2 regions of the Flintibacter porci genome follow, and region 2 is predicted to be linked to the other one. Evidence: riboswitches for the same ligand, from Rfam matches in the RefSeq annotation. Region 2 holds a riboswitch; the other holds the start of a gene.

Region 1 (4,406 bases), on a different contig from region 2:
GGCCGGGCGCGGCGATAAGCCGCTTGCAGGTGACTTCCTCCCCACCGGCCAGAGTCAGGCAGAAGCCGCCGTCGGCCTGGGCGATGTGCTCCACCGCGGTGTTGAAGCGGAACTCCAGCATGTCCTTGAGTCCCTCATAGATATTCTGGAGGATGCGCAGGTTGTTCTCCGTGCCCAGGTGCTTACACCGGGCCTGGAGCAGGTGCAGGTCATAGCCCAGGGCCTTCCGGGCCAGAGCCTTGGCCTCGTCGCTCTGGGTGGAGAAGACCTGGGTGGTGGCCCCGTGGGCGACGTTGATGGAGTCCACGTAGTCGATAAGGTCCATGACCACCTTGGGGTCCATAAAGTCGGTGAGCCAGCCGCCGAACTGGGTGGTAAAGTTGAACTTTCCGTCGGAGAAAGCGCCTGCGCCGCCAAAGCCGCACATGGTGTCGCATACGGCACAGTGGATGCACTCGCGGACCTTGCCCGCCACAATGGGGCAGCTGCGGTGGTAGATATCCCGGCCCTGGTCCAGGGCCAGTACCTTCAGGTCAGGACGGCTGTGGGCCAGCTCGTAGGCGGCAAAGATGCCCGCCTCGCCGCAGCCCAGGATCACTACGTCATACATGGCATTCATGGAAGTTCTCCTTACATTTTCTTCTGTTTCGGCGGCAAAAAGCCCCGTTCATACAAAATATAGTATAACATACTTTTCAAAAAAACAAAATGGGAAATCCGGTGAAAAGACACGAAAAAGGCCGCCCAAAGGCGGCCTGACAGGGAGAGATTCAGCTTCGCTCCTCAAAGCTGGCGCCGCAGCTGCGGCAGGTGACGGTAATTTTTCCCTTGCCCCGGGGGACACGCAGCTGTTGGCCGCAGTTGGGGCATTTGAAGTAGCGGTGTTCCTTGTCTCTGTGTGCCGTGCGCTGAAAGCGCAGCCAGCGGATCACGGGGCCGGCCACCTGGAGAAACTTTGCGTTTTCAGCCCGGCGGCGAGCAGCGTTGCGGGAGAGAGTACGAAACAGGAGAAGGACAAGCACCGCCAGGGACAGCCAGTACAGCACCCCCCACCGGGTGAGGGCGGAAACCAGATACAGGACCAGGTATAAACCCAGCAGAGCCAGATTGAGCTGGTCGGTCCCGTAGCGGCCGTACATAAAACGCTGGATGGCGTTGCGGATCATAGGCAGCCTCCTAAGTAGAGAAAACAGGCGCGAGGGCGGTTTTTTCTCTTGAAATATCTTGAAAATATGATAGCGCGAGAGTATGAACTCGTCAAGGAAGCAATCGTAAACAAAGTGTGAATTGTTCCTGGCAGAACAACAGAAACCGGGGCATTTGTCTTGCGCCAGGGGACAAAATAGGGTATACTTTTCCCAAATGAACTGGGAGGACCGCTGTATGAAGCGCATCGACAAAGAGAACTATTACCTGGATATCGCCGAGACCGTGCTGGAGCGGTCCACCTGTATGCGGCGGTGCTATGGAGCCATCATCGTCAAGAACGACGAGATCGTCTCCACCGGCTATAACGGCGCGCCCCGTGGCCGGAAGAACTGCATGGACCTGGGCTACTGCACCCGGGAGGCCATGAACGTGCCCAGCGGCGAGCGCTATGAGCTGTGCCGCTCTGTCCACGCGGAGATGAACGCCATCATCTCGGCCGCCCGGCGGGATACCCTGGGCGCCACCCTGTACCTGGCTGGCCGGGAGGCCAAGACCGGGGAGCTCCTTCACGACGCCACCTCCTGCTCCATGTGCCGCCGACTCATCATCAACGCGGGCATCCAGCGGGTGGTCATCCGCAACACCGACCGGGATTACAGCGTGGTCCATGTGGAGGACTGGGTGCGGGAGGACGACTCCCTGCCGGAGCAGCATAAGTAAGGCTCCACCTTGACAGCCCCTGCCGGGGCGGGTACAATAAAGATGACCGCATAACAATCGAGCACAGGGGCGCTGGAAGCTTTTCCAGCTGAGATGCAAAGGCGAATAGGCCGCCTTCGGTCCCTTAAACCTGATCCGGGTAATGCCGGCGTAGGAAGTGAACGGAATGTGGACTCATGTCGTTTCTTTCGTACCGCACTGCACCCGCTTGGATGTGTTGCGGTACAACATTTTTTAGGAGGAAACGAGTATGAATTCCACTGCTGTGACCCGGCGCGCCCAGTCCATCCGGCTGCGCCGCCTGGTAGAGAGCGCCATGATGCTGGCCATCGCCACGGTGCTGAGCATGTTCCCCTTCCAGGGACCCTGGGCGCTGGGGGGCGGCATCACCGTGTGCTCCATGCTGCCCTTGGTGGTGCTGTCCTGGCGGTACGGCTGCAAGTGGGGCGTGTTTGCCGCCTTTGTGTACAGCCTTCTGCAGATGGTGCTGGGCATCCAGAACGTGCAGTACGCCGACAGTGTGCCCACCGCAATTCTGATCATTTTGTTTGACTACGTGCTGGCCTTCTCGGTCATCGGACTGGCCGGAATGTTCAAAGGCCGGCTGGGCAATCCCCGCCTGGAGCTGGTGCTGGGCATTGTGCTCACCTTTTTGGTGCGCCTTGGCTGCCACTATGTCTCCGGCGTGGTGGTTTGGGAGGTGCTTTGGCCCAATGAGCTGGGCTGGGCCGCGCCCATCTGGTCCATTGCCTACAACGCCAGCTACATGATCCCGGAAATTATCATTACCTCCCTGGTGGCGGCGCTGTCCTACGGCCCGCTGAAGAAGTATTACCAGGGCCAGGACCTGAACTGACCCCTTCGGGGGCGAAGAAAGAGAGGCCCCCATGGGTAAATTTGACGGCCTGCTGCTGGTCAGCGACTTTGATGATACCTTATACGATTCCCACCACCGGGTGCCGCCCCGCAATCTGGCAGCCATCAACTACTGGCTGCGGGAGGGGGGACGGTTCACCGTGGCCACCGGGCGGGCCTACACCACCTTTGCCCCCTACGTCCACTTAGCGCCCATCAACGCCCCGGTGGTGCTGTCCAACGGCTCGGCCATCTACGATTTCCACACCGATACCATGCTGCTGGAGACCCAGCTGGACCCCCGGGCGCCCCAGGACTTCCAGGCCCTGATGGACGCCATGCCCTCTCTGGGAATGGAGGCCTACCACGGGGAGGATATCTATGTCTACCGCCCCAACTATGTCACCGACGGCCACATGCGCAAGGTGGGCACCGACTACACGGTAGCCCCCATTGCCGACATGCCCACCCCCTGGAACAAGGTCATTGTCCAGCAGGAGTACGACCAGTTGCTGCGCGCCCGGGCCTGGCTGGAGGAGCACTGCCCGGAGCGGTACGAGGCCATTTTCTCCAACCGCTACTACCTGGAGGTCACCCGCCGGGGATGCAATAAGGGCGGCATGGTGCAGCGGCTCATCGATATGCTGGGGGTGGAGCGGGACAACCTCTACTGTGTGGGGGACAACCAGAACGATATCCCCATGATGGCCCTGTCCGCCATCCCCTTCGCGCCGGCCAACTGTGCCCAGGAGGTCAAAGACTGGGGCGCCAAGCTGCTGTGCCACTGCGACGAGGGCGTCATCGGCGACATCGTGGAGATCCTGGACCGGAAATATTGAGTATCACCTCCCCGCCCTTCAAATGGGGATTGACAAAGAGGGGCGGGGGGGGGATAATAAACCCGTCCCAGCCAAGGCCGGGACATTCTTCGGACGGAAAATACAATGGGGAGCGCGTGAGCGCTGAGAGGAAGTTCGGCTTCGACCCAGAAACCTGATGCGGATCATGCCGCCGTAGGGATGTGGACGTGCTGTTGTGCGTCCGGGCGTGCCTGCGGCACGCCTCTTTTGTTTTTTTCGGCCGGAGTGCGAGGAAGGACTGCCAAAGGCGGCAGGCCGAGGGGGAGCGCCCTGGGCCTGTGTCCTGCTTTCGTATACAACTGGACAGCGATGGGAGGCCGTGTTCCGGCATGAGAGGAAGCCAGTAAGCTTCGACCGACCCGACCCGGTAGTTTGCCCGGGCGGGGGCTCCGCGGCGCCGGGAGACCGGCGTGGGGGAGGGCTGTCCATGTGGGATCCCACTCCTTTTCCGCGGAAGCTTTTGGGAAAAGGAGTCTTTTTTATGAAACGCAACCCCTCTCTTCTGCGCCTGGTGGTGCTGGCTATGCTGGTGGCCGTGGGCGTGGTCATCTCGCCCATCCTCCGTGTGGAGGGCATGTGCCCCACTGCCCACCTTATCAACATCGTGTGTGCGGTGCTGCTGGGTCCGGTGTACTCCTTCGTGTGCGCCTGCACCATCGGCGTCATCCGCATGAGCCTGATGGGTATTCCCCCTCTGGCCCTCACCGGAGCGGTGTTTGGCGCGGCCCTGTCGGGCATTTTGTACCGTCTCAGCGGCGGGCGGCTCATCTTCGCCGTCATCGGTGAGGTGGTGGGCACCGGCATCATCGGCGCGGTGGCCTC
Region 2 (4,406 bases):
CTGCTGGACGGCGGGATTATTCGGGAGCAGCATATGGAAAAGGAGAGGGGATTGTATGAATCAAATACCATTTCAGATCCGGTTTTGTTTGTTGAGCCATTCCGCCGCCTGCATTACCGGAATGTGGGGAATTAACCGGTGAGACGGCAAGACCTGTTCCACCTGTGCGCCCAGAATCTGCTCCGCAAAAAAACACGCACCTTTCTTACCACCCTGGGCGTGCTGATCGGATGCTGCTCCATTGTCATCACCGTATCCCTGGGTGTGGGCATGAAAGAGACTCAGGAAAAAGCTCTGTCAGAACTGGGAGACTTAACTATCATCACCGTAAATCCCCCTCAAAACAGCCAAACAGGCGCACTGGACGATCATCTGCTCCAACAGCTGCGGGAGATCAGCGGAGTAAAAGCAGTCACGCCGAAATTTACTCTGGATATTGACTCCGTTACCCTGTCCGCCGGACCAGACCACCGCTATGTGGCCCAATGGACCAACATCGTAGCTATGGATGTCAGCGTCATGGAAACCATGGGCTACCGCTTTTTGGAAGGCTCCCCTGCCACAAAGCCCGGCGATGCTATCATCGGGCAGTACATGGCCTATAATTTGAAAGATACCTTACGCCCCGAGGGGGACGATATGGTCAACCGCTTTGACGGCGACTGGGATGGATTCGGCAATCAGATTTCTGTCCCCGCCCCCTACCTGGATCCCATCGGCCAGGAATTTACCTTGGAAGTGAAAACCCGTGCTGGGGTATTTTCTATGCCGCTGCATCCGGTGGGTGTGATAAAAGAAGACTACTCCAAGGGCAACGAGACCGTTGACGGCGTTATGATCTCCCTGGATGACCTGCGCCGCCTCCTGGGACAGGCCGACCATGATATTCCCATCTCCTATGACAGCATTTTAGTCAAGACCTCCAGCATCAGCCAGGTCTCGGGAGTAGAGGGTAAGATCAACGCTATGGGATATCCCACCGAATCCATGGAGAGCGTACGCAAGCCCTTAGAAAAAGAAGCCCAGCATAGACAGATGACACTGGGCAGCTTGGGTGCCATCTCGCTGTTTGTGGCCGCGCTGGGCATTATCAATACCATGATCATGTCTATCTCCGAGCGCACTCGGGAGATCGGAATCATGAAATCTCTGGGCTGCCCGGTCTCCGACATCCGGATCATGTTTTTGGCGGAAGCCGGTGCCATTGGCTTTATGGGTGGTATATCTGCCTGTGTCATCAGTGTTATTATCTCGGCGGCTATTAACTTCATATCCATGGGGCCCAGCTTAGACCATCTCATTCCTGCTCTGCTTGGCGGAGAGGATGTGGCAAGGATTTCGGTGATCCCACCGTGGCTTCTGCTCTTTGCCGTCCTTTTCTCTGTTCTCATCGGCTTGGGCGCAGGCTGCTATCCGGCCAACAAGGCGGTACGCATCTCCGTTTTAGAGGCCATCAAAAGCGAGTAGGCAGCCAAACAAAATTATACTCTCTATAAAAGACAGGAAGGCAGTCCGTTTCGGACTGCCTTCCTGTTTTTGTGAGAGTCAGTGGTTTTTATCTGTGTCCCGAAACAGCAGGGTAATACACCACAGCGCCGACAGGCCCACCACGGTGTAGATCACCCGGCTGATCAGTCCATCAGACCCACCGCCGACAAAGGCCACCAGATCAAACTGAAACAGTCCCACGCTGCCCCAGTTCAGCCCGCCGATAATCAGCAGGGCCAAAGCGATCTTGTCCATGATCACGTCAGATTACCTCCTCGGATTGGGTTCCGGGGATAGCATTTCCAGGCCAGAGAAAAACTATGCACGGACAACACGCAATTTCATTTTAACGATGCCGGTCCAAATCCCATGGGAAGTAGTTCCCACAAGCCTGCCTGCTGAAACTGGCCATGCTGATTGACCGCCAGCACCCGAAGTTTTGGCGCAAATTCATACAGCATCTGCCGGCAGGCGCCGCAGGGCCAGCAAAAATCCTCTCCGCTGCCCGCAATAGCCAGTGTGGTCCAGCCGGTGGTCCGTCCCTCACTTACCGCCTTCACCAGGGCGGTACGCTCCGCGCACAGAGTGGAACCGTAGGCCGCATTTTCCACATTGCAGCCGGTAAACACCGTTCCGTCCTCGCATAAGAGAGCCGCGCCCACTGCAAAATGAGAATAGGGTGCATAAGAAAATTTCCGCATCTCCAAGGCTCGCTGCACCAGTTCCTGATCGGTCATGTTCCTGCCTCCTTCTCCCGCGCTCGGGCGGGCGTCTGTTCTCTTCTAGCATACCCCAGCAGAAAAAAACTTGCAATCTTCTTTTCCCGTGCTATAATATTTTCCAGCGGACCGCCGACAGCGGTCCACTGCAATCAAAAAGGGAGCTCGCAAACGGGCTGAGAGGAAGCTGTGCGCTTCGACCTGTGACCTGATTTGGGTAATGCCAACGTAGGGAGATTATGGTATGCGTACGCCGCGGGATTGTCTCTCTCGAGAGATACCCGGGGTGATTTTGTTTTTGGAGGCACTTCTATGGCCCACTTTCTTCCCCAGGCAGCCATTTTTGATCTGGACGGCACCCTTACCGACTCCATGTACGTCTGGGACCACATTCCAGAGGAGTTGGTACGCCGGTTTGGCGGCCATCCCGCTCCCGATCTGTCCCACACGCTGCGCGCGATGAGTTCTCCTCAGGCCATCGACTACCTGATCCGCACCTACCATCTCCCCGCTTCCTCCCAGCAGCTCATGGAGGCCATGGAGGACTTGGCTGACCGGGAATACCGGGACCAAGTTCCTTTGAAGCAAGGCGTTCGCCCTCTTCTGGAGCGGCTTCACCAACTTGGCGTGCCCTGCGCCGTGGCTACCGCAAGCCAGGTCCATCAGGCCAGGCAGGCTCTGGAGCGGCTGGACGTCTGGCCCTTTTTCTCCTTTGTTCTGAGCGCAACTCAGTACGGTCCCAAGACCCGCCCGGACCTCTATCTGGAGGCCGCCAGGCAGCTGGGAGCCGCTCCGCAGCGAACCCTGGTCTTTGAAGATGCCCTTCACGCCGCCCAGACCGCCGTTCAGGCCGGCTTCCAGGTAGTTGGCGTGTATGACGCCTTTTCCTCCGAGGACCAGCCTGCGCTGAAGGAAATCTGCCGCTGGCATCTGAAACAGCTGGACGATCCGTCCTTTCTCGCCCAGCTGGGCTAAATCTGTTTCCCCCAGGTTCTTAGGAAGAACCGTTTATGTATGCGGCGAATTGGGGGCACCACCTTTCGTCGCACTATAAAACTTCAATGCGTCAAAACAGAAAGGAGTCTTAACTATGAAAACCGCATTGACGATCGCTGGAAGCGATTCCAGCGGAGGCGCCGGGATCCAAGCCGATATCAAGACCATGACGGCCAATGGCGTATATGCCATGAGCGCTGTCACCGCCCTGACGGCCCAGAACACCACCGGCGTTTACGGCATCCTGGAGTCCACCCCTGAGTTTCTTGCCAACCAGCTGGACTGTGTCTTCACGGACATCTTCCCTGACGCAGTCAAAACCGGAATGGTCTCCTCCACCGCCCTGATCCAGGTCATCGCGGACAAGCTCAAACAGTATGGGGCAAAAAACATTGTGGTAGACCCGGTGATGGTGGCCACCAGCGGCTCCCGCCTTATTTCCGAGGAGGCGGTGGAGGCCCTGAAGGAACAGCTGCTTACTCTGGCTACCCTTCTTACCCCCAACATCCCCGAGGCCCAGGTTCTCTCCGGCATGACCATTACCACCGCAGAGGATATGGAGCGGGCCGCCCAGGCCATCAGCGAGACCTACGGCTGCGCCGTACTGTGTAAGGGAGGCCATCAGATCCACGATGCAGATGACCTTCTCTGGCGGGATGGCCAGAGCACCTGGTTCCGTGGCCGCCGCATTGACAACCCCAATACCCACGGCACCGGCTGTACGCTCTCCAGTGCCATCGCCTCCAACCTGGCTAAGGGCTACGACCTGACCCAGGCTGTGGAGCGCTCCAAGGCCTACATCTCCGGCGCTCTGGCAGCCATGCTGGATCTGGGCGCAGGCAGCGGCCCCATGGACCACCTGTTTGCTCTGCGGGGGGAGTTCGTGGATGACTAACCTGATCGTTGCAGCCTTTACCCTCTGCTATTTTGCCGTTACCCTGTTTTTGTGCCGCGGGATCCGCCTGTCTGCCCGGGATATCTGTCTTGCCGGCCTGATGTCGGCGACCACCCTGGTGCTGCGCTGTTTCCTGATCACCCTGCCCAACGGGAGCCATATCAGTCTTGGCGCCATGCTGCCCATCCTTCTGCTCTCCCTTCTGGTCAACGCCAGGGTGGCCTTCTGCGCTGGATGGGTCACCGGCCTGCTGGCCATGCTTCTGCTGCCTGACTGGCAGCCGGTACACTGGGCCCAGCCTTTTGTGG

The links. Region 2 has a riboswitch for thiamine pyrophosphate ahead of ACEVJL_RS11885 (HAD family hydrolase). Riboswitches for the same ligand answer to the same signal wherever they lie in the genome.
Region 1: it holds a riboswitch for thiamine pyrophosphate, as region 2 does, so the genes downstream of both, ACEVJL_RS01315 (energy-coupled thiamine transporter ThiT) here and ACEVJL_RS11885 (HAD family hydrolase) in region 2, are expected to answer to the same signal.

What each region holds. Positions count from the first base shown of each region.
Region 1 covers NZ_JBHEVB010000001.1:277,418-281,823, reverse strand. Annotated here, with positions in the region: gene ACEVJL_RS01330 (NAD(P)/FAD-dependent oxidoreductase) at 1-619, opposite strand, end outside; gene ACEVJL_RS01325 (Zn-finger containing protein) at 771-1,166, opposite strand; gene ACEVJL_RS01320 (deoxycytidylate deaminase) at 1,384-1,869, shown strand; TPP riboswitch at 1,925-2,043, shown strand; gene ACEVJL_RS01315 (energy-coupled thiamine transporter ThiT) at 2,120-2,725, shown strand; gene ACEVJL_RS01310 (HAD-IIB family hydrolase) at 2,757-3,563, shown strand; TPP riboswitch at 3,660-3,762, shown strand; partial or broken gene thiW (energy coupling factor transporter S component ThiW) at 4,066-4,406, shown strand, end outside.
Region 2 covers NZ_JBHEVB010000010.1:85,899-90,304, reverse strand. Annotated here, with positions in the region: gene ACEVJL_RS11905 (ABC transporter ATP-binding protein) at 1-135, shown strand, start outside; gene ACEVJL_RS11900 (ABC transporter permease) at 139-1,467, shown strand; gene ACEVJL_RS11895 (DUF378 domain-containing protein) at 1,546-1,749, opposite strand; gene cdd (cytidine deaminase) at 1,830-2,225, opposite strand; TPP riboswitch at 2,355-2,459, shown strand; gene ACEVJL_RS11885 (HAD family hydrolase) at 2,520-3,182, shown strand; gene thiD (bifunctional hydroxymethylpyrimidine kinase/phosphomethylpyrimidine kinase) at 3,298-4,098, shown strand; gene ACEVJL_RS11875 (energy-coupled thiamine transporter ThiT) at 4,091-4,406, shown strand, end outside.